DNA from 2 places in the Lysobacter helvus genome. Region 2 is predicted to be linked to the other one. Evidence: predicted binding sites of a transcription regulator. Region 2 holds the regulator's gene; the other holds the start of a gene.

What was found. The regulator sigma-54, encoded in region 2, starts transcription at its own class of promoters, with help from an activator protein. The targets are predictions, from matches to a motif close to TGGCACGNGCNTTGC.
Positions count from the first base shown of each region.
Region 1: glnA (type I glutamate--ammonia ligase) is a predicted target of sigma-54. The motif match lies at 11,164-11,178, and genes of this name have one in related genera.

Region 1 covers NZ_AP024546.1:1,399,397-1,414,015, reverse strand. Annotated here, with positions in the region: gene otsA (alpha,alpha-trehalose-phosphate synthase (UDP-forming)) at 1-977, opposite strand, end outside; gene LYSHEL_RS06885 (glycoside hydrolase family 15 protein) at 985-2,769, opposite strand; gene otsB (trehalose-phosphatase) at 2,766-3,560, opposite strand; gene LYSHEL_RS06875 (hypothetical protein) at 3,624-3,956, opposite strand; gene LYSHEL_RS06870 (SDR family oxidoreductase) at 4,099-5,085, shown strand; gene LYSHEL_RS06865 (glycosyltransferase family 4 protein) at 5,186-6,247, shown strand; gene LYSHEL_RS06860 (amylo-alpha-1,6-glucosidase) at 6,244-8,373, shown strand; partial or broken gene amt (ammonium transporter) at 8,378-9,667, opposite strand; gene glnA (type I glutamate--ammonia ligase) at 9,680-11,089, opposite strand; gene LYSHEL_RS06845 (antitoxin Xre-like helix-turn-helix domain-containing protein) at 11,371-11,757, shown strand; gene LYSHEL_RS06840 (RES family NAD+ phosphorylase) at 11,717-12,427, shown strand; gene LYSHEL_RS06835 (undecaprenyl-diphosphate phosphatase) at 12,477-13,307, shown strand; gene LYSHEL_RS06830 (SDR family oxidoreductase) at 13,309-14,070, opposite strand; gene LYSHEL_RS06825 (YbhB/YbcL family Raf kinase inhibitor-like protein) at 14,067-14,619, opposite strand, start outside.
Region 2 covers NZ_AP024546.1:1,926,119-1,940,737, reverse strand. Annotated here, with positions in the region: gene murA (UDP-N-acetylglucosamine 1-carboxyvinyltransferase) at 1-496, opposite strand, end outside; gene LYSHEL_RS09460 (BolA family protein) at 498-731, opposite strand; gene LYSHEL_RS09455 (KpsF/GutQ family sugar-phosphate isomerase) at 795-1,799, shown strand; gene LYSHEL_RS09450 (KdsC family phosphatase) at 1,814-2,389, shown strand; gene lptC (LPS export ABC transporter periplasmic protein LptC) at 2,386-2,970, shown strand; gene lptA (lipopolysaccharide transport periplasmic protein LptA) at 2,951-3,484, shown strand; gene lptB (LPS export ABC transporter ATP-binding protein) at 3,484-4,203, shown strand; gene LYSHEL_RS09430 (RNA polymerase factor sigma-54) at 4,250-5,692, shown strand; gene hpf (ribosome hibernation-promoting factor, HPF/YfiA family) at 5,772-6,092, shown strand; gene LYSHEL_RS09420 (PTS sugar transporter subunit IIA) at 6,103-6,579, shown strand; gene hprK (HPr(Ser) kinase/phosphatase) at 6,579-7,526, shown strand; gene rapZ (RNase adapter RapZ) at 7,579-8,424, shown strand; gene LYSHEL_RS09405 (PTS sugar transporter subunit IIA) at 8,483-8,875, shown strand; gene LYSHEL_RS09400 (HPr family phosphocarrier protein) at 8,894-9,163, shown strand; gene ptsP (phosphoenolpyruvate--protein phosphotransferase) at 9,163-10,884, shown strand; gene LYSHEL_RS09390 (hypothetical protein) at 10,894-11,388, opposite strand; gene LYSHEL_RS09385 (tetratricopeptide repeat protein) at 11,385-12,137, opposite strand; gene mgtE (magnesium transporter) at 12,134-13,495, opposite strand; gene LYSHEL_RS09375 (aspartate carbamoyltransferase catalytic subunit) at 13,607-14,554, opposite strand; gene ruvX (Holliday junction resolvase RuvX) at 14,551-14,619, opposite strand, start outside.

The DNA.
Region 1 (14,619 bases), 530 kb from region 2:
CGGCCGTTGATGTGGCCGGCCAGGCCTTCCAGTTCGCGGCGCAACGCCTGGTATTCCGGCACTTCGACGCGCGAGACGGGCGCGAGCTGCAGGTAGGTGATTTGCCCGTGTAGTTCGGGATAACTCTCCAGCAAGCGTTCGAAGGCGCGGAAGCGATCCGGCAAGCCCTTCGAGTAATCGAGCCGGTCCACGCCGATCGCGAGCACGCGGCTGCCGAGGCTGTCCCGCAGGCGCTGCACCGATGCGCGCGACACGGCAGCGGCGGCCTGGCGCGCGATCATCCCGGTGTCGATGCTGATCGGGAATGCGCCGGCGCGGAATTCGCGCCCGTCCTGCATGCGCAACCGACCATCGGCGTACACCTTGCCGCCGCGATACAGGCGCACGTAGCTCTGGAAGCGGTCCAGGTCGCGCTCGGTCTGGAAGCCGACGAGGTCATACGCGGCCAGCGACGAAAACAATTGTTCGTGGTTCGGCATCGCCGCCAGCAGGTCCGACGACGGCATCGGCACGTGCAGGAAGAAGCCGATGCGATTGGCGACGCCGAGTTCGCGCAGGCGCTGGGCGAGCGGAATCATGTGGTAGTCGTGCACCCACACCACGTCGTCCGGGCGCAATTGCTTCGCCAGCTTCTCGGCGAACAGCGAATTCACGCGGCGATAGTCGTCGTAGGTATCGCGCCGGTAGTCCACCAGGTCGAGGCGGAAGTGCAGCAGCGGCCAGAGCGTGCGGTTGGAGAAGCCGTTGTAGTAGCCGTCGAAATCTTCGTACGACAGGTCCATCGTCGCGTACGTGGTGTTGCCGTCCTTGATCTCGTGCATGCGGCCCGAGGGTTCGTCGCGCACGCGCTTGCCGCTCCAGCCGAACCACAGCCCGCCGAATTCCTTCAGCGCCGCGCGCATCGCCACCGCGAGCCCGCCGGCACGCTGTTCGTGCGGCAACGCGACGCGATTGGAGACGATGACGAGGCGACTCATGCGCGACTCACGTGGCGTCCTGCCACGGGCGCGACAGGTGCATCGCAGCGCTGATCAGGCCCACGTGCGAATACGTCTGCGGGAAGTTGCCCCACGCCTCGCCATCTTCGAAGCCCAGGTCTTCCGACAGCAGGCCCAGCGGATTGCGCCGCGCGAGCACGGTTTCGAACAACGCGCGCGCTTCGTCATGGCGGCCGATCGCGGCGAGCGCTTCGACGTACCAGAACGTGCAGATGGTGAAGCTGGTTTCCGGTGCGCCGAAGTCGTCCGGCGCGATGTAGCGATACAGGCCGTGGCCGCGGCGCAGGCCCTTGCCGATCGCCTCCACCGTGGCGATGTAGCGCGGATCCTTCGCTTCGATGAAACCCGTGTCCGCGAGCAGCAGCAGGCTCGCATCGAGGCGATCGCCGCCAAAGGCATCGACGAAGTGGCCGAGCTCGGCATTCCACGCCGCTTCCATCACCTTGGCGCGGATGCGATCCGCGCGCCCGCGCCAATGCTGCACGCGCTCGACCAGGCCGAAGCGCGCCGCGACTTTCGCCAGGCGATCGCACGCGGCCCAGCACATCACCGACGAATACGTGTGCACGGACGCGCGTCCGCGGAATTCCCACAGGCCCGCATCCGGCTGGTCGTGCATGCGCCAGGCCTGTTCGCCCAGCGGCTCCAGGCGCGCGAACGTCGCCGCATCGCCCGGATGTTGCAGGCGCTGGTCGAAGAACAACTGCGTCGAGGCGAGCATGACGCTGCCGTACACATCGTGCTGCACCTGCTTCCACGCCAGGTTGCCGACGCGCACGGGGCCCATGCCGCGATAGCCCGCCAGGCCTTCGGCTTCGTCTTCGTGCAGTTGCGCTTCGAAGCCGATGCCGAACACCGGCTGGATGTCCGCGGGTTCGGCGGTGACGATGTTGAAGATGTAGCGGATGTACTCCTCCATCGTCGCCGTCGCGCCGAGCCGGTTGAGCGCGCGCACGACGAACGCCGCATCGCGCAGCCAGCAGTAGCGGTAATCCCAGTTGCGCGTGGTGTGCGGCGCTTCGGGGATGGACGTGGTCATCGCCGCGATGATCGCGCCGGTGTCCTCGTACTGGCACAGCTTCAGCGTGATGGCGCTGCGGATCACGGCCTCCTGCCATTCCAGCGGGATCGACAGGTAACGCACCCATTCGCGCCAGTAGTTCGTCGTGCGCTCTTCGGCGTCGCGGACGAACGCGCCGATCGGCTGCGTCAGCGTTTCATCAGGGCCGAGCACGAAGTGCAGTTCGCGATCGAGCACGAAGGGCAGTTCGTCGCGCAGCAGGCGCAGCGACAGGTCGGTGGTGAGGCGCAGCACGTGGCCGGGCAACAGCCAGCGCATGTGGTTGCTGCCCCACGTGCGTTCGGGTTCGCGCGCGCCCCAGTCGGCGAGCGGTTGCAGGCGCACGCGGATGCGCGGCGAACCGGCGAGCGGACGCACGCGGCGGAACAGGCCGACCGGGCGATAGAGGCGATCGTAATGCCGCCAGCGCGGTGCGAAGTCGGTGATCTCCAGCGCGCCGCCGTGGCGGTCGTGCAGCACCGTGATGAGGATGGCGGTGTTCGGGAGATAGCGTTGTTCGGTGTGCGCCTGGTCTTCGAGCTCGATCTCCCACGCACCGCCCGGGCGCTTGGGCGAGAGCAGCGAACAGAACGCAGGATCGCCATCGAACGCGGGCAGGCAGCACCACACGACGCTGCCGTCGGGATCGATCAGGGCGCCGAACGTGCCGTTGCCGATGACGCCGAGATCGAGGCTGGCCTGGCGCGTCATGCGTGCACTCCTGTGGCGGTGGCGGTGGCGAGCGCATGCAACCAGGCACGCACCGCGGTGGGATTGGCCAACTGCCAGCGCGCGACGCTGGCATCGCGATCGCCGACGAGGATGCTGATGCCGTCGCGCGCGTTGACGACGGCGAAGGCGTGTTCGTCGGTCAGGTCGTCGCCGACGAACACCGGGCGGCGACCGCGGAACGGGGCTTGCTGCAGGAACGCTTCCACCGCGGTGCCCTTGTCGGCGGATTCGCCGCCGGGACGCAGTTCGAGCACGTGGTCGCCGGCCTGCACGCGATACTCCGGCAGCAATCGCAACGCCGCTGCAGCGAATGCACGGAAGGCATCCTGCGCTTCCGGTGCGGCGCGCCAATGCAGCGCGAGGTTCGGTCCCTTGCGTTCGGCGACGGCACCGGGGAACGCCACGGCGACGTGTTGCGCTTCTGCATGCACGGCATCGAGTGCGTCGGGCGCGGGCGGTGGCGCGAAGTACGCGCCGCCCGCTTCACGGCGTTCGAGTCCGTGCAGGCCAGCAGCTGGCACTTGTCGCAATGCACCGAGCACATCGTCGATCGCATCGATCGCGCGCCCGCTCACCAAGGCAACGGCGCCATCGAGCGCAACGTGGAGCGTGGCGATGTCGCGCTGCAATCCCTCGGGCGTCACGACGCCATTGGGATCCAGCGCGAAATCGAGCAGCGAGCCATCGACGTCGAGGAACAACGCCCATGTATCGGTCCATCCAGGCGCGGGCGGCGGCGGCGATGGACGCGGGCGTTCACTCGTTTCCATCCGATCGATTGTGCTCACGCCGTCGTGAGCATCGGGTGGACGGCGCGTCAACGCGCGCCGTGCTCAATCGCTGAGATGGCGATCGTCCATCGCGGTGTCGTCGGAACTGGAGAAGCCGCTGCCTTGCTGGTCGTGGCCGCTGCGCACCGCTTCGCCGGGAATGCCCATGCCGTCGGGATCCTCGTCGTGGATCGCCTTGGCGGACTTGCCATGGCCCTCGGCGGCCGGATCGACGCTGCCGGTGCCGCGGTTGGTGATGGACGGCATGTCGTGCAGCAGCACCTGGTCGCGGCGATCGATGTGCACGTCTTCGTCGCGCGGCCGCGTTTCGACGCGCGGGTCGCGGCGTTCGAGTTCGCCGTCGGCGGGGAGCTTGGTCGGAATATCGCGTGGCATGGGCGTCTCCCTGCGGGCTGGTGAGCGCGAACCTAGCGCGCGTGCGCGGTGCGGCGCGTGATGGAAAAACGCGACGCCCCTTCCACGTCGCTTCAACGCGCGCATCGCTAGGTTCGGGGCTTTCCCGCGCCCGGAGTTCCGCATGGCAAGCAAGAAACAGACCGGCGCGTCCACCGCGAAGAAGCAACGGGCGCTGCAATCGGTGATCGAGGCGAAGGACGCCAAGGCGAAACCGCAGAGTTCGCAGGCGAAGAAGAAACCCGTGCAGGCCGGCGCGCGCAAGGAACCCACGCAACTGCCGAAGCAGCACCTCGATAAACCGGGCAACGAACACGACCTCGCCCTCGCCCCGCGCTTCCTCGCGCCCGACTACATCGGCAGCGAAAAGCTCGCCGACATGGTGGCGATCGTGACGGGCGGCGATTCCGGCATCGGGCGCGCGGTCGCGGTGCTCTATGCACGCGAAGGCGCCGACGTGGCGATCGTCTACCTGTCGGAACACGAGGATGCGAAAGAGACCAAGCGCCTGGTGGAAGCCGAAGGCCAGCGTTGCCTGCTGCTCCCCGGCGACGTGAAATCCGTGCGCTTCTGCGAAGAAGCGGTGGAAAAGACGGTCAAGCAATTCGGGCGCCTCGACATCCTGGTGAACAACGCGGCCTTCCAGTTGCACGCCGCATCGCTGGCGGACATCAGCGAAGAACACTTCCAGGAAACGCTCCAGACCAACATCGGCGGCTACTTCCACATGGCGCGCGCGGCGTTGCCGTACTTGCCCGAAGGCGGGTCGATCATCAACTGCGGCTCGGAGACGGCGTTGTTCGGCAGCAAGGAACTGCTGGACTACTCCGCGACGAAGGGCGCGATCCATGCGTTCACCAAGTCGCTCGCCAGCAACCTGCTGGAACGCGGCATCCGCGTGAACGCGGTGGCGCCCGGACCAGTGTGGACGCCGTTGAATCCGTCGGATCGTCCCGCAGAGGCCGTCGCCGAATTCGGCAAGCAGAGCGACATGGGACGTCCCGCGCAACCGGAAGAGATCTCGCCCGCGTTCGTCTTCCTCGCCTCGAAAGTGACCGCGTCGTACATCAACGGCGCGATCCTGCCGGTGATGGGCGGCCCGCGCGGCTGAGCATCTGAATGGGGCGCAGCCTCGCTCTCGCGTGCTCCAGACGTCGTTTTTACGGCCTTTCGCCTACGGTGCGGCACTGACCGCCGCGTGGGGAACTGTCTTGAGGATTGCGCAAATTTCGCCGCTGTACGAAGCGGTTCCGCCGAAACTCTACGGTGGCACCGAACGCGTGGTGGCCTGGCTGACCGATGCTCTCGTGGATGCAGGACATGAGGTCACCCTGTTTGCGTCGGCCGAAGCGAAGACGCGCGCCACGCTGCATGCTTCGCGCGACCAGGCGATCCGGCTGGATCCCGCGCCGCTGAAATCCGACCTTGCCTCGCACATGAGCATGCTGCACGAGCTGCGCGAGCGCATGGACGATTTCGACGTGCTGCATTTCCACACCGACATGATCCACTTCCCGTTCTTCGAGCAGTTCGCGGATCGCACGCTGACGACGTTGCACGGCCGGTTGGACCTCAAGGACCTGCCGGGCGTGTACCGGCAGTGGGATCAGTTCCCGCTCGTATCGATCTCGGAGAACCAGCGCAAGCCGCTGGCGAGTGCCAACTGGCTCGGCACGGTGCACCACGGCATGCCGGATACGCTGTGCCCGTTCAACGGCGAGCCGCAGGGCGATTACCTCGCCTTCCTCGGCCGCATCTCGCCGGAGAAGCGCGTGGATCGCGCCATCACCATCGCACGCCGCGTCGGCATGCCGTTGAAGGTGGCCGCGAAGATCGACGCGCAGGACAAGGCGTACTACGAGCGCGCGATCGAGCCGCTGCTGCGCGGCGCGGACGTGGAATTCATCGGCGAGATCGGCGATGCGCAGAAGCCGGAGTTCCTCGGCAATGCCGCCGCGCTGCTGTTCCCGATCAACTGGCCGGAGCCCTTCGGCATCGTGATGATCGAAGCGATGTCCTGCGGTACGCCGGTGGTCGCGTGGCGTTGCGGCTCGGTGCCCGAAGTGATCGACGACGGCGTGACCGGCCGCATCGTGTCCAGCGAAGACGATGCGGTGGCCGCCACGCGCGAAGTGCTGGGCTACGACCGACGTGCGGTGCGCGATGTGTTCGAGCGCCGCTTCACCGCGCGCGGGATGGCCGAGCACTACGTGGACCTGTACCGACAACTGGCGCGAGGTCGCGAACCCGATCGCGGCCTGCGCCTGGCATGAGCATGGATCCGGCGGCGACTGCCGCGTTGTATGCGAGCCATGTCCTCAAGGACGGGGACAGCTTCCTCGTGGCCAACGGGTACGGCGACATCGAGGAAGGCAGCACGGGGATGTTCCGCGACGACACGCGGCTGCTGTCGATCTACCGCCTGCGCCTCGGCGAAACGGTGCCCGCGCTGCTGAGCGCCGCGGTCACGGAAGACAACGTCTTCTTCCTCGCGCACCTCACCAATCGCCAGTTGCCGCCGCTCGGTGGCAGCGAGGCCCCGCAAGGGCTCGTGCACATCCTGCGCTCGCGCTTCCTGCACGACGAGCGCATGTACGAGCGCCTCGCCTTCATGAACTACGGCAACGCCCCGCTGACGCTGCCGGTGCGCATCGAACTCGGCGCGGACTTCCGCGACATGTTCGAAGTGCGCGGCATGGTGCGTCCGGCGCGCGGCGAGTTGCTGTCGACGCCGCACACGGCGGGCAGCCACACGGTGGAGTTCCGCTATCGCGGGCTGGACCAGGTGATGCGCGCGTCGGTCGTGGCGTTCTCGCGCGAGGCGCATCGCGTGGAAGGCCGGATGCTGGAATTCCTGTTCCCGCTGGTGCCGGGCGAAGAAGTGGAACTGTTCGTCGAAGTCGGCAGCGAAGCGGGCCCCGTGCCTTCGCGCGCCACGCATCGCACAGCGGCGGCGCAGGCGCGTCGCCGCATGCGGTCGCGCGGGCGTCGCGGTGCGCGCGTGCGCAGCAACGGGCCGTTGTTCGATGCGTGGATGCAACGATCGCGCGCGGACCTCGCGCTGCTGACGAGCGAACTGGAAACCGGGCCGTATCCCTACGCGGGCATCCCGTGGTTCTCGACGCCGTTCGGGCGCGATGCGGTGATCACCGCGCTGCAGACCTTGTGGCTCGATCCGGGCATCGCGCGCGGCGTGCTGGGCTTCCTCGCGGCGCACCAGGCGCAGGAGGAGTCGTCGTTCCTGGATTCGGCGCCCGGCAAGATCATGCACGAGACGCGCAAGGGCGAGATGGCGGCGATGAAGGAGCTGCCGTTCGGGCGTTATTACGGTGGCGTGGATACGACGCCGCTGTTCGTGATGCTGGCGGGCGCCTACGCGCGCCGCACGGGCGAGATGGCCTTCGTCGATCGCCTGTGGCCTGCGTTGCGCGCGGCAACGGGCTGGATCGAGCGCGTCTGCGATGCCAACGCGAACGGCTTCCTCGATTATGCGCGCGGCGAATCCACCGGCTTGTCCAACCAGGGCTGGAAGGACAGCGAGGATTCGGTGTTCCATGCCGACGGGAAATTCCCGCCCGGCCCCATCGCGCTCGTCGAAGTGCAGGGCTATGCGTACGCCGCGTTCCGCGCGATGTCGGAGCTGGCCGGGCTGCGCGGCGAGATCGAGGACGCGCAACGTTGGGACGCGCGCGCCAATCGATTGCGCGAGACGGTGGAAGCGCGCTACTGGATGGAGGATCGCGGCTTCTACGGCATCGCGGTCGATGGCAAGGGCGCACTGTGCGAAGTGCGCGCCAGCAATCCGGGGCATCTGTTGTTCTGCGGCTTGCCCGATCCCGCGCGCGCTGCATCGGTGGCCGCGCAATTGATGCTGCCGGAATTCCACACGGGCTGGGGCGTGCGCACGCTCGCGCTTGGCGAAGCGCGCTACAACCCGATGTCGTACCACAACGGATCGATCTGGCCGCACGACACGGCGCTATGCGCCGCGGGCATCGCGCGCTACGGGCATCGCGATGCGGCGGTCACGTTGCTGCGCAGTGCGTTCGAGTCCGCGGTGAACTTCGACATGCGCCTGCCGGAACTGTTCTGCGGCTTCCCGCGCGTGCAGGGCGCGCCACCGATCGCCTACCCCGTCGCCTGCCTGCCGCAGGCGTGGGCCGCGGGCGCGCCTTTCATGTTGCTGCAGGCGTGCCTGGGCGTGGAGATCGATGGCTTGCGTGGCGAGATCTCGGTCGATCGTCCGCGCCTGCCGATCGGCATCGACGAAGTGCGGTTGCTCGATGTCGCGCTGGGCAACGATCGCGTCGACCTGCGCTTCCGGCGCATCGACGGGCGCGTGGCGATGTTCGTCGACGGCCGGGGCGATCGCGTGCCGCCGGTGCGGTTGCGCAACTGAGGCGTCAGATTTCGTACGCCGACTCACCGTGCGCGCTGATGTCCAGGCCTTCGCGTTCCGCGTCGTGGTCCACGCGCAGGCCGCGCAGGCGGCGTGCGACCTGGAAGGCCAGCAGCGCGACCACGCCGGACCAGGCGATGGTGATCACGACGCCGACGGCCTGCACGCCCAGCTGGTGCGCGATCGAGAAGTCGCGGCTGCCCGCACCGCCCAGCGCGGGCGCAGTGAACACGCCGGTCGACAGCGCGCCGACGATGCCGCACACGCCGTGGATGCCGAACACGTCGAGTGAGTCGTCCGCGCGCAGGTAACGCTTCAACGCATTGACGCCCCAGAACCCCGCCGCGCCGCCAAGCGCGCCGATGACCAGCGCGCCCCCGATGCCCACCGTGCCGCATGCGGGCGTGATCGCCACGAGGCCGGACACCGCACCCGACGCCGCGCCCAGCATCGACGCGCGCCCGCGCAGCGTGGCTTCCACGGTGCTCCACGCGAGCACCGCGGCTGCCGCGGCCACCAGGGTGTTGAGGAACGCGAGCGCCGCGACGCCGTTGGCTTCCAGCGCCGAGCCCGCGTTGAAGCCGAACCAGCCGACCCACAGCATCGCTGCGCCGGTGAACGTGAGCGGCAGGTTGTGCGGCGACAAACGCTCGCGCCCGAAGCCGACGCGCGGCCCGAGCATGTACGCACCGACCAGGCCCGCGACCCCCGCGTTGATGTGCACCACGGTGCCACCCGCGAAATCCAGCGCGCCCATGCGGAACAGCAATCCATCGGACGCCCACACCATGTGCGCGAGCGGGAGATAGGCGAAGGTGAACCAGAGCGCGGCGAACAGCAGCACCGCGGCGAACTTCGCGCGTTCGGCGATCGCGCCGACGACCAGCGCGCAACTGATGGCGGCGAACGCGCCCTGGAACGCGACGTAGGCCAGTTCGGGAATGCGCACGCCCGGCGTGAACGTGGCGATGGTGGACGTCGGCCCGATGCCGTACAGCATCAACTTGCCGAAGCCCCCGATCCACGCGCTGCCGCCTTCGAAGGCGAGCGAGTAGCCGTACACCACCCACAGCACGATCGCGAGCGAGGCGACGACGAGCACCTGCATCAACACCGAGAGGATGTTCTTCGCGCGGACGAGGCCGCCGTAGAACAGCGCGAGGCCGGGGACGATCATCAGCATCACGAGGACGGTGGAAACCAGCATCCACGCGGTGTCGCCCTTGTCGACCATGCCGTCTCCCGTTCGCGAAGCCCCTCCCCTGCGTGCAGGGGAAGGGTTTGGGGTGGGGTCCCGCGGTAACGCTTACAGCGTGTAGTACAGCTGGTACTCCAGCGGATGCGTGGCCGCACGGAAGCGCGTCACTTCCTGCATCTTCAGGCCGATGTACGCATCGATGAAGTCGTCGGTGAACACGCCGCCGGCCTTGAGGAAGTCGCGATCCTTGTCGAGCGCTTCCAGCGCCTGGTCGAGCGAATGGCAGACGGTGGGGATGTTCTTCTCTTCTTCCGGCGGCAGGTCGTACAGGTCCTTGTCGCTCGGCGCGCCCGGGTCGATCTGGTTCTTGATGCCGTCCAGGCCGGCCATCATCAGCGCGGCGAAGATCAGGTAGCCGGAGTTCATCGGATCGGGGAAGCGGATCTCGATGCGGCGCGCCTTCGGGTTGGCCACGTACGGGATGCGGCAAGACGCCGAACGATTGCGCGCCGAGTACGCCAGCATCACCGGGGCTTCGAAGCCCGGCACCAGGCGCTTGTACGAGTTGGTCGTCGAATTGGCGAACCCGTTGATCGCGCGCGCGTGCTTGAAGATGCCGCCGATGTACCACAGCGCCATCTGCGACAGGCCGCCGTAGCCGTCGCCGGAGAACAGGTTGACGCCGCCCTTGGCGAGCGACTGGTGCACGTGCATGCCGCTGCCGTTGTCGCCGACGATGGGCTTGGGCATGAAGGTCGCCGTCTTGCCGTTGCGGTGCGCGACCTGCTTGATGACGTACTTCATCGTCAGCAGTTCGTCGGCCTTCTTCACCATCGAGTTGAACTTGGTACCGATCTCGCACTGGCCGGCGTTGGCCACTTCGTGGTGGTGCACTTCGACTTCGATGCCCACCTGCTCGAGCGTCTTGCACATCTCGGCGCGGATGTCGTGCAGCGTGTCCAGCGGCGCGACGGGGAAGTAGCCGCCCTTCACCATCGGGCGGTAACCGGTGTTGCCGCCTTCGTATTCGCGGCCGGAGTTCCAGTGCGCTTCTTCCGAATCGATGTGGAAGAAGGTGTGGCCCATGTCGTTCGCGAAGCGGACGCTGTCGAAGATGAAGAATTCCGGTTCCGGGCCGAAGAACGCCTGGTCGGCGATGCCGCTGGACTTGAGGAAGGCTTCGGCGCGCTTGGCGATGCCGCGCGGGTCGCGCGAGTAGGCCTGCATGGTGGCCGGGTCGAGGATGTCGCAGGTCAGGACCAGCGTCGGGTCGGCGGTGAAGGGATCCAGGAACGCGGTGGTCGGATCCGGCAGCAGCACCATGTCGGATTCGTTGATGCCCTTCCAGCCGCTGATCGAGCTGCCGTCGAACATCTTGCCGTCCTCGAACAGCGAGGCGTCGACGATCGACTTCGGGAAGGTCACGTGGTGCTGCACGCCGCGCATGTCGGCGAAACGCAGGTCGACGAATTCAACCTTGTGGTCCTTGATGAGTTTCTCGACGTGTTCCAAAGACATGGCGGGCTCCGATGGGTGAGATGGGGCGGAAATCGAGGGCCGGGACGACCCGGATCGCAACGTCAGTCATAGCAGCAAGGCGCATGCCAAGGACGGCCGTGGTGCAACCCATTGATTCGCAACGCAGCACGCGATCTCGATCGGCATCGCTGCACCGGATTGGTGCGGCGCCGGTTCCAGTTCGCACCAGCGTGGTTGCGCCGCCAGCGGCGCAGCCCGTTCTGCCAGGTGTTTCCACGGAAACGAATTGCGGGTACGATTTCCATGGAAGGAGGGACGCCATGGCACGTCGATCGCTGCAGCAGGTTCCCGGGGCCGCCACCACCCAGGCCGCGGTGCTGGGCAAGGCCGTGGTGCGCGCAGCCGCGCAGCTCGGGGTCACGCAGGACACCCTCGCCGGGGTGCTCGGGCTCAGCACCGCCACGGTGAGTCGCCTGGTCGCCGGCGATTACCCGCTCAAGGCCGGCCGCAAGGAATGGGAGCTCGCGCTGCTGTTCGTGCGCCTGTTCCGTTCGCTCGATTCCATCGTCGGCACCACCGAGGCCGCCCGCGCATGGTTGCGCGGCGACAACCTCGCGCTCGGCGCCGCCCCCGCCGCCCTGATCACCGACCTGCAAGGACTCGTGCGTGTCGTCGACTACCTGGACCACCACCGCGGTCGCATCTGAGCGTCGGCCCTGGAAGGGCCGCGCGTGGCGGATGGTCGAGGCGCAGCACGTCGCGAGCACGATGAAGCTCGTGGACGATGCGGACGAGCAGGCGCTGCTCGAAACCTTGATCGACGCGTCCAAGCCCCGCGCGCCCGCGGGCACCGCGCACCTGCATTACCTGCTCGCCACGCCCTTCCGGTATTCGCCGCGGCGCGGCGGCTCGCGCTTCCGCGATCGCGACGATCCCGGCGTCTTCTACGGCGCGCAGGGCGTGCGCACCGCCTGCATGGAAATGGGCTACTGGCGCTGGCGCTTCCTGATGGACGCGCCCGCGCTGGACGGCCTCGCCCCGCTCGCCTTCACCGCCTTCGCCACGCGCCTGCGCACCGAGGCGATCGACCTGCAGCGCGCGCCCTTCGATCGCGACGCCGCGGCATGGACGCATCCGGTCGACTACGCGCCCACCCAGGCCTTCGCCCGCATCGCTCGCGACGCCGGCGTGGGCGCGCTCCTGTATCGCTCGGTGCGCGATCCGACGCCGGCCTGGTGCGTCGCCCTGCTCACGCCCGCAGGCTTCGATGCGCCACGGCCGGAACCGGGCGAACAGACCTGGTGGCTCCGCGTGACGCGCACGCAGGCGCAATGGAAGCGGGATCGCGAAGCGTGGACATGGACGCCGCCATCATGAAACGCGACCATCCGGCGTTGCCGTCCCTTCCCTCTTCCGCGAATCCCCAATGACCGATCTCCTGGCCGCGCTGCTGCTCGGCATCATCGAAGGCATCACCGAATTCCTGCCGATCTCCAGCACCGGTCACCTGCTCATCGCCGAGCGCTGGCTCGGGCATCGCAGCGACCTGTTCAACATCGCGATCCAGGCCGGCGCGATCCTCGCGGTGGTGGTGATCTACCGGCAGCGTTTGTGGCAACTCGCCGACAGCTTCCTGCATCCGGCGCAGGCCGCACCGGTGCACGGACAGGCGCCGCGCGATTACGCGTTCAAGCTGGCCGTCGCATTCGGCGTGACCGCGGTGCTCGGCCTGGTGGTGAAGAAGCTCGGCTTCGAGTTGCCGGAAGACGTGGCGCCGGTGGCGTGGGCGCTGGTGCTGGGCGCGGCGTGGATGCTGCTCGCGGAGCACTTCGCGGCCAAGCGCGCGGTGGTGCTGGGCGAACGTTCCAACATCACGTGGACCGTCGCGATCCTGGTCGGCGTGGCGCAGGTCGTTGCGGGCGTCTTCCCCGGCACGTCGCGCTCGGCGGCGACGATCTTCGTCGCGCTGCTGTTCGGCGTGACCAGCCGCGCGGCGGCGACGGAATTCGCGTTCCTGGTCGGCATCCCGACGATGTTCGCGGCCACCGGCTACGAACTGCTGCACGTCGCGCGCGAAGGCGGCCTGGCGGGCGAAGACTGGAACGCGCTCGCGGTGGCCTTCGTCGCCTCCGCGGTCACCGCCTTCATCGCGGTGAAGTGGCTGCTGCGCTACATCCAGACGCACCGCTTCACGGCGTTCGCGGTGTATCGCTTCGTGGTGGGCGCGGCGTTGCTGCTGCTGGTGCCCGCGCGCTGATCTACAGCGTGCGGGTCTGCCCGCCGTCGACGTCGACGATTGCGCCCTGCATGTAGCTGGCGCGATCCGAGGCGAGGAACGCCACGACGGACGCGATTTCCGCCGGCGTGCCGAAGCGTGCGACGCGCAGGTCGCGCGCGAGTTCGGACGACGCGGCGTCCGGCGCGATGCCGCGTTCCGCCGCCAGCTTGTCGATGCGCACCTGCGTGCGTTCCGTTGCGATGCTGCTCGGATTCACCGCGTTGACGCGCACGCCGTCGCGTACGCCCCGATCGGCCAGCGCCTTCGTCAGGTTGAGCAGCGCTGCGTTGACGCTGCCGCCGATGGTGAAGTCCGCGTTGCCCGTGCGCCCGCCGATGCCAGCGATGTTCACGATGCAGCCCTGTTGCGCGACCAGCTGCGGCCACGCAGCGCGACACAAACGCACGGCGCCGAAGAACTTGAGCGCGAAACCCGCCTCCCACGCCGCATCGTCGAACGCGAGGAAATCCCCGCGCGGCGTCGCGCCGGCGTTGTTCACCACCACATCGATGCGACCGAAGGCCTGCATCGCGGCGTCGACCAGTTGCGTCGCCGCCTCCGGCGCCGCGAGATCGCACGGCACGGCCAATCCGCGCACCGAGAACGCCTCGACCACGCCACGCAAGGCGTCATCCGAACGCGCGGCCGCCACCACGTGGCACCCGTCTTCCGCGAGCGCCCGTGCGATCGCCGCGCCGATGCCGCGACTGGCGCCGGTGACGATCGCAACGCGCGCGCTCAACCCTTGACCTGCGGATTGAGCGTGTACGTGCCGTAGATCGCGGCCTCGGTGATTTCGTGCGGCTGGAGCGCATGGAAGACATCGGCGGCGGTGAAATCCTCCGGGACGTCGAGCTTCGGCACGCGCAGCGCGAACAGGCGGAAGAAGTAGCGATGCACGCGCAGGTCGTTGGCCGGCGGATACGGACCGTCGTAACCGCGCCACTGGCCGCGCATGTCGGCATCGCCCGCGAACCAGCCGGTGTAATCGTTCAAGCCCTGGCGCGCGCCGGGCGGGCACGGCGGCGACTGCTTGCCGTGCTTGGTCACGCCGTCGCTGCAGCTGCCGGCCGCGATCGCATGCACGTTGGCGGGAATGTCCACCATCGCCCAGTGCACGAAGTCCGCGCGCGGTTGCTCGACGGGAATCTGCAGGTCGTCGCGGCCCACGGTCGACGGATCGGTCGGCGCGTCGGTGTCGATGCACAGCAGCACGAAGGATTGCGTGTCGGCCGGCGCGTCGTCCCACGCCAGGTGCGGATTGCGATTGCCGCCGAAGCCGTCCGGCGTG
Region 2 (14,619 bases):
ACACGACGCGGCCGCCCTTCAAGCGACCGGCCTTCGCCTTGATGAAACCGTGGTCGACGCTGATCTCGGCGCCCAGCGCCTGCAGGCCCTTGATGTGCAAATCGACGGGGCGCGAACCGATCGCGCAGCCGCCGGGCAACGACACTTCCGCCGCGCCGTACTTGGCGAGCAACGGGCCGAGCACCAGCACCGACGCGCGCATCGTCTTGACCAGTTCGTACGGCGCGATGTGCGAATTGACGCTGCGCGGATCCACGACCATCCCGCTTTCGCTGCCCTTGCCGATCGTGCCCTGGTCCACCGTGATCTCCGCGCCCAGGCCCGCGAGCAGCTTGGCGGTGGTGACCACGTCGTGCAGGTGCGGCACGTTGCTGATCTGCACGGGTTCGTCGGCGAGCAGCGTCGCGCACAGGATCGGCAGCACGGCGTTCTTCGCGCCGGAGATCTGCACGTCGCCATTGAGCGGCGTGCCGCCCTCGATCAGGATCTTCTGCATGTCAGGCGTTCGCCTCGTCCGGCGTGAGCGTCTTGAGGGCGAGCGCATGGATTTCGCCGCCCATGCGATCGCCCAGCGTGGCGTACACCATGCGATGGCGCGCGAGCGGCAACTTGCCGGCAAACGCAGCGCTCACGACGGTGGCTTCGAAGTGGACCCCATCCTCGCCCTGCACGCTCGCCTGCGCACCCGGCAGGCCCTGTTCGATCAAGTGGCGGATGGTGTCGGCGTTCATTCGGGGTGGTCCTGTAAACTGCGCCCCTCAGTCTAGCGGAAGGCCGCGCCAGTCCCCATGGCCCTGCACCCGGAACACCTCCCACCCAGCGCCTCGGCGGCCTTCGATTTCGCCGCCAGCGGGCGGCGCGTCATCGCCATCGAAACCCAGGGCCTGGAAGCGGTCGCCGCGCGGCTGGACGGGGCGTTCACCGCCGCCTGCCAGTTGATGCTCGCCTGCCGCGGCCGCGTGGTGTGCACGGGCATGGGCAAGTCGGGCCACGTGGCGCGCAAGATCGCCGCCACCCTCGCGTCCACCGGCACCCCCGCGTTCTACGTGCATCCGGGCGAAGCCGGCCACGGCGACCTCGGGATGATCACCGACGCCGACATCGTGCTGGCCCTGTCGTATTCCGGCGAAAGCGATGAGTTGCTGATGCTGCTGCCGGTGCTCAAGCGCCAGGGCAATGCGCTGATCGCGATGACGGGCCGCCCCGGTTCGTCGCTGGCGCGCGAAGCCGAAGTCCACCTGGATGCCAGCGTGCCGGCCGAAGCCTGCCCGCTCGCGCTCGCGCCGACGTCCAGCACCACCGCCGCGCTCGCGCTCGGCGATGCGCTCGCCGTCGCGCTGCTCGAAGCGCGCGGCTTCACCGCGGAAGACTTCGCGCGTTCGCACCCGGCCGGCGCGCTCGGCCGCCGCCTGCTGCTGCACATCCGCGACGTCATGCATTCCGGCGACGAAGTCCCGCGCGTGCGCGAAGGCGCCTCGCTCAGCGAGACGCTGGTCGAGATGAGCCGCAAGCGCCTGGGCATGAGCGCCATCGTGGACGCGGACAACAAGCTGCTCGGCCTCTACACCGACGGCGACCTGCGCCGCACGCTCGACGACGCCAGCATCGACGTGCGCGCCACGCCCATTGCGAAGGTGATGACGCGCAACCCGAAGGTCATCGACGCCGATGCGCTCGCGGTGGAAGCCGCGCAGCTGATGGAAGCGCACAAGATCAACGCCCTGCTCGTCATCGACCAGGACCGCCGCGTCGTCGGCGCACTCAACATCCACGACCTGCTGCGCGCGCGCGTGGTGTGAGGGACGCAACCGACATGTATTCCCACCTCAACGATTTCCCCGGCGATATCCGCGAACGCGCCGCGCGCATCAAGCTGGTGTGCTTCGACGTGGACGGCACGCTCACCGACGGCCGCCTGCTCATCGACGCCGACGGCCGCGAATCGAAAACCTTCCACGTCTTCGACGGCCTGGGCATGAAGCTGCTGATGCGGCACGGCATCGCGGTCGCGTTCGTCACCGCGCGCCTCAGCCCGTCGGCCGAACGCCGCGCGCACGAACTGGGCGTCGAGTCCTACACCGGCGTGCACGACAAGCTCGACTGCGTGGAAAAGATCGCCGGACGCATGGGCATCGGCATGGACGAAATCGCCTTCATGGGGGATGACCTGCCGGACCTGCGCGTGATGCAGCAGGTGGGCCTGTCGGTCGCCCCGGCGCAGGCGCATCGCTGGACGAGCGAACGCGCGCACTGGCGCACCGTGTCGCGCGGCGGCGAAGGCGCGGCGCGCGAACTGTGCGACCTCATCCTCGCCGCGCAGGGCCACGCCGAACACCTGGTGTCCGACATCGCCCACGTCACCGGCGTGCGCGTCGAGACACAGGCGTGAGCACGCGCGGATGGCTGACGCTGGGCCTGGCCGCGGCGGCCGCGATCAGCGGCTGGTCGATCTGGCAGCACCGCCCGCCGAAGAGCGCGCTGGTCGCGGTGGATTCGCGTTCGGATTACGTGCTGCAGGATTTCGAAGTGGTCGTGCTCGACAACCTCGGGCATGAGTCCTTCACGCTGCAAGCCCCGCGCCTGGCGCGCAGCCCCGGCGACCGCACGATGACGCTGGCCACGCCCACCTTCCTCATCCCGGCCGCGGCCACCGCGGGCGCGGTGCCCACGCGCGAAGCGGGCTGGATCGTCACCTCGCAAACCGGCTGGGTCAGCGCCGCCGGCGACGAACTGCGCCTGGCGGGCACGGTGCTGGCGAAGACCGCCGGCACGCGCGCGCAACCCATCGAGATGGCGACCGAGCAACTGAACGTGTTCCCGCACGCCAACCGCGCCACCTCGCCCACCACGGTCACGGTCACGCAGCCGGGTTCTATACTGCGCGGCCAAGGCATGGAGGCGTTGCTTGACAGCAAGCGCGTCCGGCTCACGTCGAACGTCAAGGTCCACTATGCGCCGCAAGCCCGCTGAATCCCTGCGTCCCGCCGCCCTGCTCGCCCTCGGCCTGTCCACGGCGCTGGCGTGCGCCGGTGCCGTTGCGCGCACGTCGGATCGCAACCAGCCGCTCGACGTGGAAGCCACCAGCACCGATTGCACGGTGGCCGGCGACGGCCCGTGCTCGTTCACCGGCAACGTCCACCTCACCCAGGGCACGCTGCTCGTGCAGGCCGCCAAGGCCGTCGTACACCGCTCCAACGGCGACATCCGCCGCGTCATCCTGACGGGTGCGCCCGCGCAGATGAGCCAGGAGCTCGACGACGGCTCCACCGTCACCGGGCGCGCGTCCAACGTCGACTACGACATGAGCACCGACACCGTCGTGTTCACCGGCAATGCGGTGATCGACCAGCGCGGCGGCGGCAACATCACCGCCGGTCGCATCTCGTACAACATGAAATCCGGCCAGGTGCAGGGCAGTGGCGGCGAAGGCCCCGGCCGCGTGCACGTGAAGTTCCCGCCCAAGACCCAGCAGGGCACGCGCTGATGCTGGTGGCCGAAGGGCTGCGCAAGTCGTATCGGAATCGCGCGGTCGTCCGCGATTTTGGCCTCACGCTCGATGCCGGCGAAGTGGTCGGCCTGCTCGGCCCCAACGGCGCCGGCAAGACCACGTGCTTCTACATGATCGTGGGCCTGGTGCCCGCCGACGCCGGCAAGATCGTGCTCGACGGCCGCGACATCACCGGCGAGCCGATGTACACCCGCGCGCGCCTGGGCGTCGGCTACCTGCCGCAGGAACCGTCGGTGTTCCGCAAGCTCACCGTCGCCGACAACCTGCGGCTGGTGCTCGAACTGCGCCCCGACCTGTCGGAAGACGCACGCGAGCGTGAACTCGAAAGCCTGCTCGACGAACTGCAGATCTCGCACGTCGCCGGCCAGCTCGGCGCCAGCCTCTCCGGCGGCGAGCGTCGCCGGGTGGAAATCGCCCGCGCGCTGGCGGCCAAGCCGCGCCTGATGCTGCTCGACGAACCCTTCGCGGGCGTGGATCCCATCTCGGTCGGCGAAATCCAGCGGATCGTCCGCCACCTCAAGGCGCGGGGCATCGGGGTGCTCATCACGGACCACAACGTCCGCGAGACCTTGGGCATCTGCGACCGTGCGTATATCCTCAACGAAGGCAGCGTGCTCGCGCAGGGGGCTCCGGACGCGCTGCTGGCGAACCCCGACGTCCGCCGCGTGTACCTGGGTGAAGCATTCCGCCTGTAGGTGCGCGTCCCGGCCGTCGAAACCATCCGGCCACGTTGATATCGCCATGAAGCCCCGCCTCCAGACATCGCTGGGACAGCACCTGGTGATGACCCCGCAGTTGCGGCAGGCCATCCGCCTGTTGCAGCTGTCGACCGCGGAGCTCGAAGTCGAGATCGCCAGCGCGGTCGAGAGCAACCCGTTGCTGGACTGGGAGGAATCCCCGCCGCTGGAAACCCACGACGGCAACGGCGACGCCCGCGTCCGCGACGACGGCACCGGCGACGAACGCAGCAGCCACGACGACGACCGCCCGCCGCCGGAAGCCTCCGCGTGGGACGGCGACGAAAACGAAACCTGGTACGAACGCATCGGCCCGGCCGACAGCGACGACGAACCCCTCGCCGAACAGGTCGCCGAAGGCGAGACGCTGCAGGACCACCTGCTGTGGCAGCTGCACCTCAGCCACCTCTCGCAGCGCGACCGCACGATCGGCGTGTCGATCATCGAGTCGATCGACGACGACGGTTACCTGCGCGAAACGATCGAAGCCATCGCCGAAGGCCTGCGGCCCGGCATGAACCCGAGCCTGGACGAAGTGCTGACCGTGCTGCACCAGGTACAGCGTTTCGATCCGCCCGGCGTGGGCGCGCGTTCGCTCAACGAATGCCTGCAACTGCAACTCGACCTGCTGGACGCCGACACGCCCGGACGCGAACTCGCGCGGCGCATGGCCGACGGTCCGCTCGAACGCCTGCCGAAGATCGGCGTCGCCGGCCTGGCGCACGAACTGCAGCGCCCCACCGAAGACATCGAATGCGCCGTGCACCTGCTGCGTTCGCTCGAACCGCGCCCCGGCGCGCAGCTGGGCGGGTTGTCCGCGGATACCTACGTCACGCCCGACTGCGTCGTGTGGCGCCAGCAGGGCCAGTGGCGCGTCGCGCTCGCCGCCGGCGGCCGTCCGCGCATCTCGATCCATCGCGGCTACGAACGCATGATCCGCTCGGCGAACGAAAACGACGCGCTCTACCTGCGCGGCCGCCTGCAGGAAGCGCGCTGGCTGCTCAAGAGCCTGGAAGCGCGCGGCGACACGCTGCTCAAGGTGATGCGTTGCCTGTTGCGCCAGCAATCGGCGTTCCTGGAATTCGGCGACCAGGCCTTGCGCCCGCTCACCCTGCGCGAAGTCGCCGGCGAAGTGGGCCTGCACGAATCCACCATTTCCCGCGCCATCGCACGCAAGTACGTCCGTACACCGCGCGGCACGATGCCGTTGCGCGCGTTCTTCGCGTCCGGCATCGACACCGGCGGCGGCGGCGAAGCCTCCAGCACCGCCATCCAGGCGATGATCCGGCGCCTGATCGAAGGCGAAGACCCGCGCAAGCCGCTCTCCGACGCGCGCCTGGCCGAGAACCTCAAGGCCTCGGGCGTCCCGGTGGCCCGCCGCACCGTGGCCAAGTACCGCGAGGCCATGAGCATCCCGTCCTCGCAGGACCGCCTGCGCATCGGCTGAGATTGCCCGGCCGTGGCCCTTCCCCTCACGCCGCCGCGGCGTATCCTGTCCCTCCGAACGTGAGTGAAGGAGGCCCGCGATGCGCATCGATACCTATGGCCAGCAGCTCGAAGTCACCCCGGCGTTGCGCGACTACGTCGAGTCCAAGCTGCAACGGCTGGCGCGCCACTTCGACCAGCCCTTCGATGTCCGCACCCAACTCAGTTGTGAAAAGCAGCAGCACTGCGCCGAAGCCAACGTGAACATCTCCGGCAAGACGCTGCACGCCGATGCCTCCGCCGAAAACATGTACGCCGCGATCGACCTGCTCGCCGACAAGCTCGATCGCCTGCTGATGAAGCACAAGGAAAAGCTCGTCGACCACCACCGCGGCGAGACCGTCCGCGGCGACCTCGGCTGACGCCCTCCGCATGCCGCTCCACGCGCTGCTCGCCGCCGACCGCATCGTCCTGCTGGTCGAACCGGTCGACCGCGACAGCGTGCTCGACGCTGCCGCGCGCCTGCTCGCCGATGGCTCGCCCGTGATCACCCAGGCCATCGGCACCAGCCTGCGCGCGCGCGAACGCCTCGGCAGCACCGGCATCGGCTGCGGCATCGCGATCCCGCACGGCCGCACCAACGCCTTCGAAACCGCGCGCGGGGCGTTCCTGCGCCTCGCGCACCCGGTGGACTTCGGCGCGGCCGACGGCGAACCGGTCGATCTCGTGTATGCGATGGCGGTGCCGGAGCATTTCACGCAACAGCACCTCGAATTGCTGTCGGAACTGGCCGAACGCTTCGCCGATCCGGGGTTCCGCGCCGCCTTGCGCAACGCCCCGGACATCGAGGCGCTGCGGGCCGTGCTGTTCGCCCCGGCGCGCGCCGCCGTCGCCATCGGCGGGGCCTGATGCCGCAGCGAATCACCGCGCAGGAATTGTTCGATCGCCACGTCGGGCACCTGGCGTTGCGCTGGGTGGCCGGGCAAGCGGGCGCCTCGCGCGTGCTCGAGGCGGTGGATACCGTCGCGCGGCGCCCGTCGCTCGCGGGTTACCTCAACATCATCTATCCCAACAAGGTGCAGATCCTCGGCAGCGAAGAGCTCGCGTGGCTCGACGGCCTGGATTCGCGCGCGCGCTGGGAAGTGATCGAGAAGATCATCGATGCGCGTCCGCTCGCGATCGCGATCAGCAAGGAACAGCGCGTCCCCGAAGACCTGCGCACCGCGGCCGAGGAAACCGAAACGCCGTTGTGGGTGTCGCCGCGCCGCGGGCACGAACTGCTCAACCACATGCAGTACCAGCTCGCGCGCACGCTCGCGCCGCGCGTCACGCTGCATGGCGTCTTCATGGAGATCTATTCCATCGGCGTGCTGATCACCGGCGAATCCGGATCGGGCAAGAGCGAGCTCGCGCTGGAACTGGTCACGCGCGGCCATCGCCTCGTCGCCGACGACGCACCGGAATTCACCCAGATCGCACCGGACGTGCTCGACGGCACGTGCCCCGACCTGCTGCAGGATCTGCTGGAAGTACGCGGCCTGGGCGTGCTCAACGTGCGCCAGATGTTCGGCGACACCGCGGTGAAGAAGAACAAGTACCTGCGCCTGATCGTGCACCTGACCAAGCCGCACCTCGAACCGCAGCCCAGCGGCATGGAACGCATCCTCGGCGACCTCAGCGTGCGCCGCGTGCTGGACCTGGACGTGCCGCAGATCACCCTGCCCGTCATGCCCGGCCGCAACCTGGCCGTGCTGACCGAAGCCGCCGCCCGCGCGCACATCCTGCGCGCGAAAGGCGTGGATCCCGCGGCCGCCTTCATGGCGCGCCATTCCCATTTCCTCGAACGCTCGAGCTGACCTCGTGAGCAACGTTCCGCCCGCCCCGCCCGCCCACCCGGCGCCGAGCCTGATGATCGTCAGCGGCATGTCCGGTTCGGGCAAGTCCGTCGCGCTCAACACGCTGGAAGACCTCGGCTTCTACTGCGTCGACAACCTGCCCGCCGATTTGCTGCCCGAATTCGTCAAGCGCGTGATGCGCGGCGAGGATCGCCCGGAAAAACTCGCGGTCGGCCTGGACGTGCGCAGCGGCGGCGACCTGGGCGTGATCCCGGACGTGCTGTCGGAAGTCGGCGGCCTGGGCCTGGATCCGAAACTCCTGTTCTTCGATGCCGCCGACGACGTGCTGCTGCGCCGTTACGCCGACACGCGCCGCCGCCATCCGCTGAGCCACCTCGGCCTCGCGCTCGCCGATGCGATCGGGCTGGAACGCCAGGCGCTTAAGCCGCTGCGGCAGATCGCGGACGTCGTGCTCGATACCAGCCACCTCAACGTGCACAAGCTGCGCCGCGTGGTGATCACCGAATTCGGCCTGAGCGACGCGAGCAGCCTGTCGCTGCTGTTCGAATCCTTCGCCTACCGCCGCGGCGTGCCGCCGGACGCGGACTTCGTGTTCGACGCGCGCTGCCTGCCAAACCCGCACTGGGATGCGCGCCTGCGTCCGCTGTCCGGGCGCGACCAGGACGTGTGCGAATACCTCGAAGCCCAGCCGGACGTCGTGCAGTACGCCGGGGAGATCGAAGGCTTCCTCGACACCTGGCTGCCCCGCCTGCAGTCGGACACGCGCAGCTACGTCACCGTGGCCTTCGGGTGCACCGGGGGCCGGCACCGTTCGGTGTACCTGGCCGAGCGGCTCGCGCGCCATTGCCGCGAAAAGGGATGGGCCGAGGTTGCAGTGCACCATCGGGAGCTCGACTGACGGCATTCGTGTGGTCCGTCGCTTCCGGCCCGTCGCGTCCCTCTGCTAAGTTGCAGCCATGTCCGTCGGCATCCTCCTGATCACGCATGAAGGCATCGGCTCGGCGCTGCTCGCCGTGGCCACGCGTTTGCTGCGCCAGTTGCCGCTGAAGACCGAAGCCTTCGAAGTCCCGTTCGACGCCGACCCCGACGCATTGCTGCCGCAGGCCAGCGCCGCGCTGCGGCGCGTGGATGGCGGCCAGGGCGTGCTGGTGTTGGTGGACCTGTACGGCGCCTCGCCCAGCAACCTCGCCGCGCGCCTGTCGCGCATCGGCACGCCCGTGCGCCGCGTGTCCGCGCTGAGCCTGCCCATGCTGCTGCGCGTGATGAACTACGCCGAGATGGACCTCGACGAACTCCCGAACGTCGCCGCCGCCGGCGCCCGCAACGGGGTGATCCATGACGACGCCTGACAACGCCAGGGACTGCACGTGATCGAACGCGAACTCCTCGTCGCCAACAAGCTCGGCCTGCACGCGCGCGCCACGGCGAAGCTCGTGCAACTGCTGTCGGGCTTCCGCAGCGGCGCCACGCTCAGCGCGAAGGGTCGCGAAGTGAATGCCAAGAGCATCATGGGCGTGATGCTGCTCGCCGCGGGCCAGGGCACGCCGGTCACGCTGCGCGTGGATGGCGAAGACGAAGCCGAAGCCGCCGCCGCGGTGGCCGACCTGTTCCAGCGCCTCTTCGACGAGGGCAGCTGATGCGGCAACTCCTGCCCGGACACGGCGCCTCGCGCGGCAGCGCGCTCGGCCGTGCCCGGGTCCGCTTGCCGCACGTGCTGGATGTCGCCGAAGAACGCATCCCCGCCGATGCCGTCGAAGACGAACTGCAACGCCTGCATGCCGCGATCGACGTCGTGCGCGACGAGATGCGCGTGCTGCGCCAGCGCCTGCACGGCGCGCTCGCGCAGGAAGTCGGCGAGTTCCTCGACCTGCACGCCTTGCTGCTCGACGATCCCGAACTGCTGCACGGCCTCGACGACCTGATCCGCACCGGCCGCTACACCGCCGACTACGCCCTGCGCCTGCAACGCGACCGCATCGCCGGCGTGTTCAAGGGCATGGACGATGCGTACATGCGCAGCCGCATCGAGGACATCGACCAGGTCATCGGCCGCATCCACGCCGCGTTGCATCGCCGCGCCACCGAAGTGCGCGGCCTCGCCGGCGACATCCTCGTCACCGACAACGTCGCGCCCGCGGAACTCGCGCAGTTGCAGGCGCAGGGCGTGATGGCCGTGGTCACCGCCGGCGGCAGCGCGCTGTCGCACACCGCGATCCTCGCGCGCAGCCTGCACGTGCCGCTCGTGGTGGGTGCGGTGCAGGCGCTGATGAAGGTCAACGACGGCGACGTACTCGCGGTCGATGGCACCAGCGGCCTCGTCGTCGTCGAACCCAACGCCGAAGACCTGCGCGGCCACCGCGCGCGCATGCGCGACCAGGTGCGCGAACGCCGGCAGCTCAACCGCCTGCGCCGCGAACCCACGCGCACGCTCGACGGCGTGGACATCAAGCTGTGGGCCAACGCCGAATCGCGCGCCGACGTCGCCGAAGCGCATGCGCTGGGCGCGGCGGGCGTGGGCCTGTACCGCACCGAATTCCTGTTCCTGCAGCGCAACGAACTGCCGGACGAAGAAGAACAGTTCCGCGCCTACCGCGACGTCGTGCTCGGCATGACCGGCCGCACCGTCACCATCCGCACGCTCGACCTCGGCGCCGACAAGGCCGACCGCAGCGGCCTGGTGCTCGACGACGAACCCAACCCCGCGCTCGGCCTGCGCGGCGTGCGCCTGTCGCTCGCGCGCGACGCGTTGTTCCGCACGCAGTTGCGCGCGATCGTGCGCGCCTCCGGCTATGGCCCCGTGCGCGTGCTCGTGCCGATGATCAGCTGCCGCGAGGAGATCATCGCGGTGCGCACGATGCTGCGCGAGGTACTGGCCGAAGTCCGCAAGGAAGGCCAGGAAGTCGCGGAGACCTTGCCGCTCGGCGCGATGATCGAAGTGCCGGCCGCGGCGATCGCCCTGCCGACGTTCGTGGGCGCGGTGGATTTCCTGTCGGTGGGCACCAACGACCTCATCCAGTACCTGCTCGCCGCCGACCGCAACAACGAAGCCCTCGGCGACGTGTACACGCCGCTGCACCCGGCGCTCATCCGCCTGCTGCACGGCGTGATCCGCATCGCGCACAAGCGCAACAAGCCGATCGCGGTGTGCGGCGAAATGGCGGGCGATTCCACGTTCGCACCGATGCTGCTCGCGCTGGGGCTGAGCGAATTCAGCCTGCATCCCAATACGCTGCTGGAATTGCGCCGCGCAATCCGCGGGTTCGACCTCGCCGCGCTGCGCGCGAAGGCGCCCGCGCTGGTGCGTGCGCGCGACCGGAACGCCATCGAAGGCTGGTTGCGGTCGGTGGGCGCGACCTGACGGACAGCGTCAGCGTTGCTGGTAGCCGGCGAAGCGCGCCGCCAACGCATCCTTGTGCTCGCGCACGAAGTACACGTTCTGCCGGTTCACGCCGTGCGGGATGGCCTTCAGCCGGCCGGCCGTGAGCGCTTCCTGCGTCATCAGCGCGGTCATCAACGCTTCGCTCGTCAGCGCGTAGTCGCGCGTCGACAGGCCCGACTTCGCGATGGCATCGCGCAACGCGGGCGTGGCTTCCAGGCGCGCGGCGTAACGCACGCCGTCTTCGCCGGAGGCCGCTTTCATCGCGACTTCGAGCGTCGGATCATCCTTCACCGCCGCGGCGAGGTACGACTGCGCGACGAGCATCGCGTCGATGCGCTCCATCGTGAGCTCGTAGTTGCTGTACGGCGAGGTGGCGTCGAAGCCCTTGGGCGCGGCCGTCGCCGATGTGGCTTGCGTTTCTGCAGGCTGCGTGCAGGCGGCGAGCAACCCGGTAAGTGCAATCACGCGCAGGGCCGATTTCATCGCGCGTCCCCGGGCTGCGTCTTTTCGGTCGAAGGCTTCGCTTGGGGCGCGTTCTTCTCGATGAACGCCAGCTCGTCCAACGCGATCCGGTTCCCCGGCTCGATGGCCAGCGACTTGTCGTACGCCTCGCGCGCTGCCTGCCACTGCTGCATTTCGACCAGCGTGTACCCCAGGCCGCGATACGCGACGGCGGCGCCTTCCTTGCTGCGGCTCGCTTCCGCGAGCGCGATCGCCTGGCGATAGGACGCCAGCGCTTCGTCGCGACGCCCGGCCTGCGCCAGCAGGAAGCCGCGTTCGTTGTGCGGTTCGGCCCAGTACGGCGCGATCGCGATGGCGCGGTCGAGCGCGCGCAGGACCTCGGCGGATTCGCGCTTGAGCTCGATGAGCGCAAAGGCCTGCGCGTGGAAGGCCATCGGACACGTCATGTCCACCAGGTCGACCGGCGTGCCCGGATGCTCGGCGAGGTAGCGGTCGTATTCCGCTTCTTCCGCGACCGCGATCGATCGCATGCCGGGGCGCTGCAACGCTTCGCAGAATTCGCCGATCGGCGCGAGCAAGGCCAACGCCTTCGCGGCGTCGTGGTCATCCTGCAGCGCGCGCATCGCCGTGTTGAAATCCGGGCGGTACTGCGCGCCGATGCCGGCCTTGTAGATGCTCGTGCGGCCCGGCGTGACGAGTACTTCCTTCTGTGCACAGGCCATGCCGGGCACGAGCGCGATGGCCAGCAGGAGACGCCCGAGGCAGCTCATCGCAGCAGGATCAACGTCGCCAGGCCGAGGAACGCGAGGAAGCCCATCACGTCGGTCACCGTCGTCAGGATCACGCCGCCCGCGAGCGCGGGATCCAGGTTCATGCGCTTGAGCGTCAGCGGCACCAGCACGCCGGCGCTGGCGGCGAACAACAGGTTCAATGTCATCGCCGCGCCGATCACCAGCGCGAGCATCCCGTTGCCGAACCACGCCCATGTCGCGAGCGCGACGATGCCGCCCAGCATCACGCCGTTCATGGCGGCCACGCGCAGTTCCTTCCACAGCAGCACCTGCACGTTCGACGCGCCCACCTGGCCGAGCGCCAAACCGCGCACCATCAGCGCGAGCACCTGCGTGCCGGCGTTGCCGCCCATGCCCGCGACGATCGGCATCAGCACGGCCAGCGCGACGATGTGGTCGATCGTGCCCTGGAACTGGCCGACGACGCTCGACGCAAGGAACGCGGTGCCGAGGTTGACGCCCAGCCACACGATGCGGCGGCGCCACGCGCGCGGCACCGGCGAGAACAGGTCTTCGTCTTCGTCCAGGCCCGCCGCGCCGAGCACCTGGTGTTCGGCCTGCTCGCGGATGATGTCGACCACGTCATCGATGGTGATGCGGCCGAGCAGGATGTTGTTGTCGTCCACGACCGGGGCGCTGATCCAGTCATGGTCGGAGAACTGGCGCGCGACTTCGTCCGCGGATTCGTCCACGCCGATCGCCGGTTGCTCGTCGTCGATCAGCTGGTTGATCGGCGTGTTGGCCTCGTGCGTGAGCAGCGACTGCAACGCGATGCGCCCGAGGTACTGGTGCCGGCGGCTGACGACATAGAGATGATCGGTGTGGTCCGGCAGTTCGCCGCGCAGGCGCAGGTAACGCAGGACGACATCCACCGTGGTGTCGGTGCGCACCGTCACCACGTCGGGGTTCATCAGGCGGCCGGCGGTGTCCTCGTCGTAGGACAGCACCTGTTCCAGGCGCTCGCGGTTCTCGCGGTCCATCGACTTGAGGACTTCGTCGATGACGGTGTCCGGCAGGTCTTCGACGAGGTCCGCGAGATCGTCGATGTCGAGGTCTTCGACCGCCGCGACGATTTCGTCCGGGTCCATTTCCGCCAGCAGGCTTTCGCGCACGTCGTCGCCGACATGCACCAGCACTTCACCGTCGTCCTCGGCATCGACCAGGCCCCACACGATGGTGCGCTTGGCGGGCGGGAGGGATTCCAGCAGGTTGCCGATTTCCGCCGGCGAGAGCGTGTTGACGAGACGCCGCACGGGACCGAGGCGGCCGCTGTCGAGCGCGTCCGACAACAGACGCAGCTGGCGCGCGGTTTTCTCGTGGCGGATCGCTTCGGCCATGCGGGAGTTCCAATGGCGCGTCGCGACGGCAGGTGCGCGACAGGGGTCAGGCGTTCATGGCGCGGATTATGGACTGCGGCCGCGCGACCGCACACCCCCAAAGCGGATGCATCACGCCCCGAGCAGCACCTCGAGCACCGCCATGCGCGCGGCGACACCATTGGCGACCTGGCGCAGGATCAGCGACTGGGGACCATCGGCCACGTCGTCGTCGATCTCGACCCCGCGGTTCATCGGCCCCGGATGCAGCACCACGGCCCCGGGCGCGGCGCGCTTCAGGCGCGCTGCGCTCAAGCCGTAATCGCGGTGGTAGTCGGCCAGCGAACCCACCAGGCCTTCCTCCATCCGCTCGCGTTGCAGGCGCAGCATCATCACGGCGTCGACGCCTTCCAGCGCCGCATCGAAATCGTCCGTGACCGTGCAACCTTCCAGCGTGGCATCGGTGGGCAGCAAGGACGCCGGCCCGCACACGCGGATCTCGCCCGCGCCCAGCGTGCGCAGCGCATGCAGGTCGGTGCGCGCCACGCGCGAATGCTTCACGTCGCCCACGATCGCAACCTTGAGCCGCGAGAAGTCCGCGCCCTTGGCCTGGCGCAGCGTGAGCATGTCGAGCACGCCTTGCGTGGGATGCGCGATGCGTCCGTCGCCAGCGTTGATCAGTGCGGTGCCGGGACGCGCTTCGGCCGCGAGCGCGGCGACGGCGCCATCGTCCTTGTGGCGCACGATGAAGCCGTGCACGCCCATCGCTTCGAGCGTCTTGAGCGTGTCGCGCGCGGTCTCGCCCTTGCTGGTCGACGACGTGGACGCATCGAAGTTCAGCACGTCCGCACCGAGCGACTGCGCGGCGATCTGGAAGCTGGAGCGCGTGCGCGTGGACGGTTCGAAGAACAGCGTGCACACCGTGCGGCCGGCGAGCGTGTGGCGCAACGCGGGATCGCCGCGGCGTTCGTCGAAGTGTTGCGCCAGGTCAAGCAGGCGCACGAGCACCGTGCGCGGGAAGCCTTCGAGCGTGAGGAAATGGCGCAGGCGTCCCTGCGCGTCCACCTGGGCGACGGTCACTCTGCGGCTCCGGGTTGCAAGGGGGCGTCGGGGTCGACGGTGATGGCGTCGTTGGGCGCGGCGAG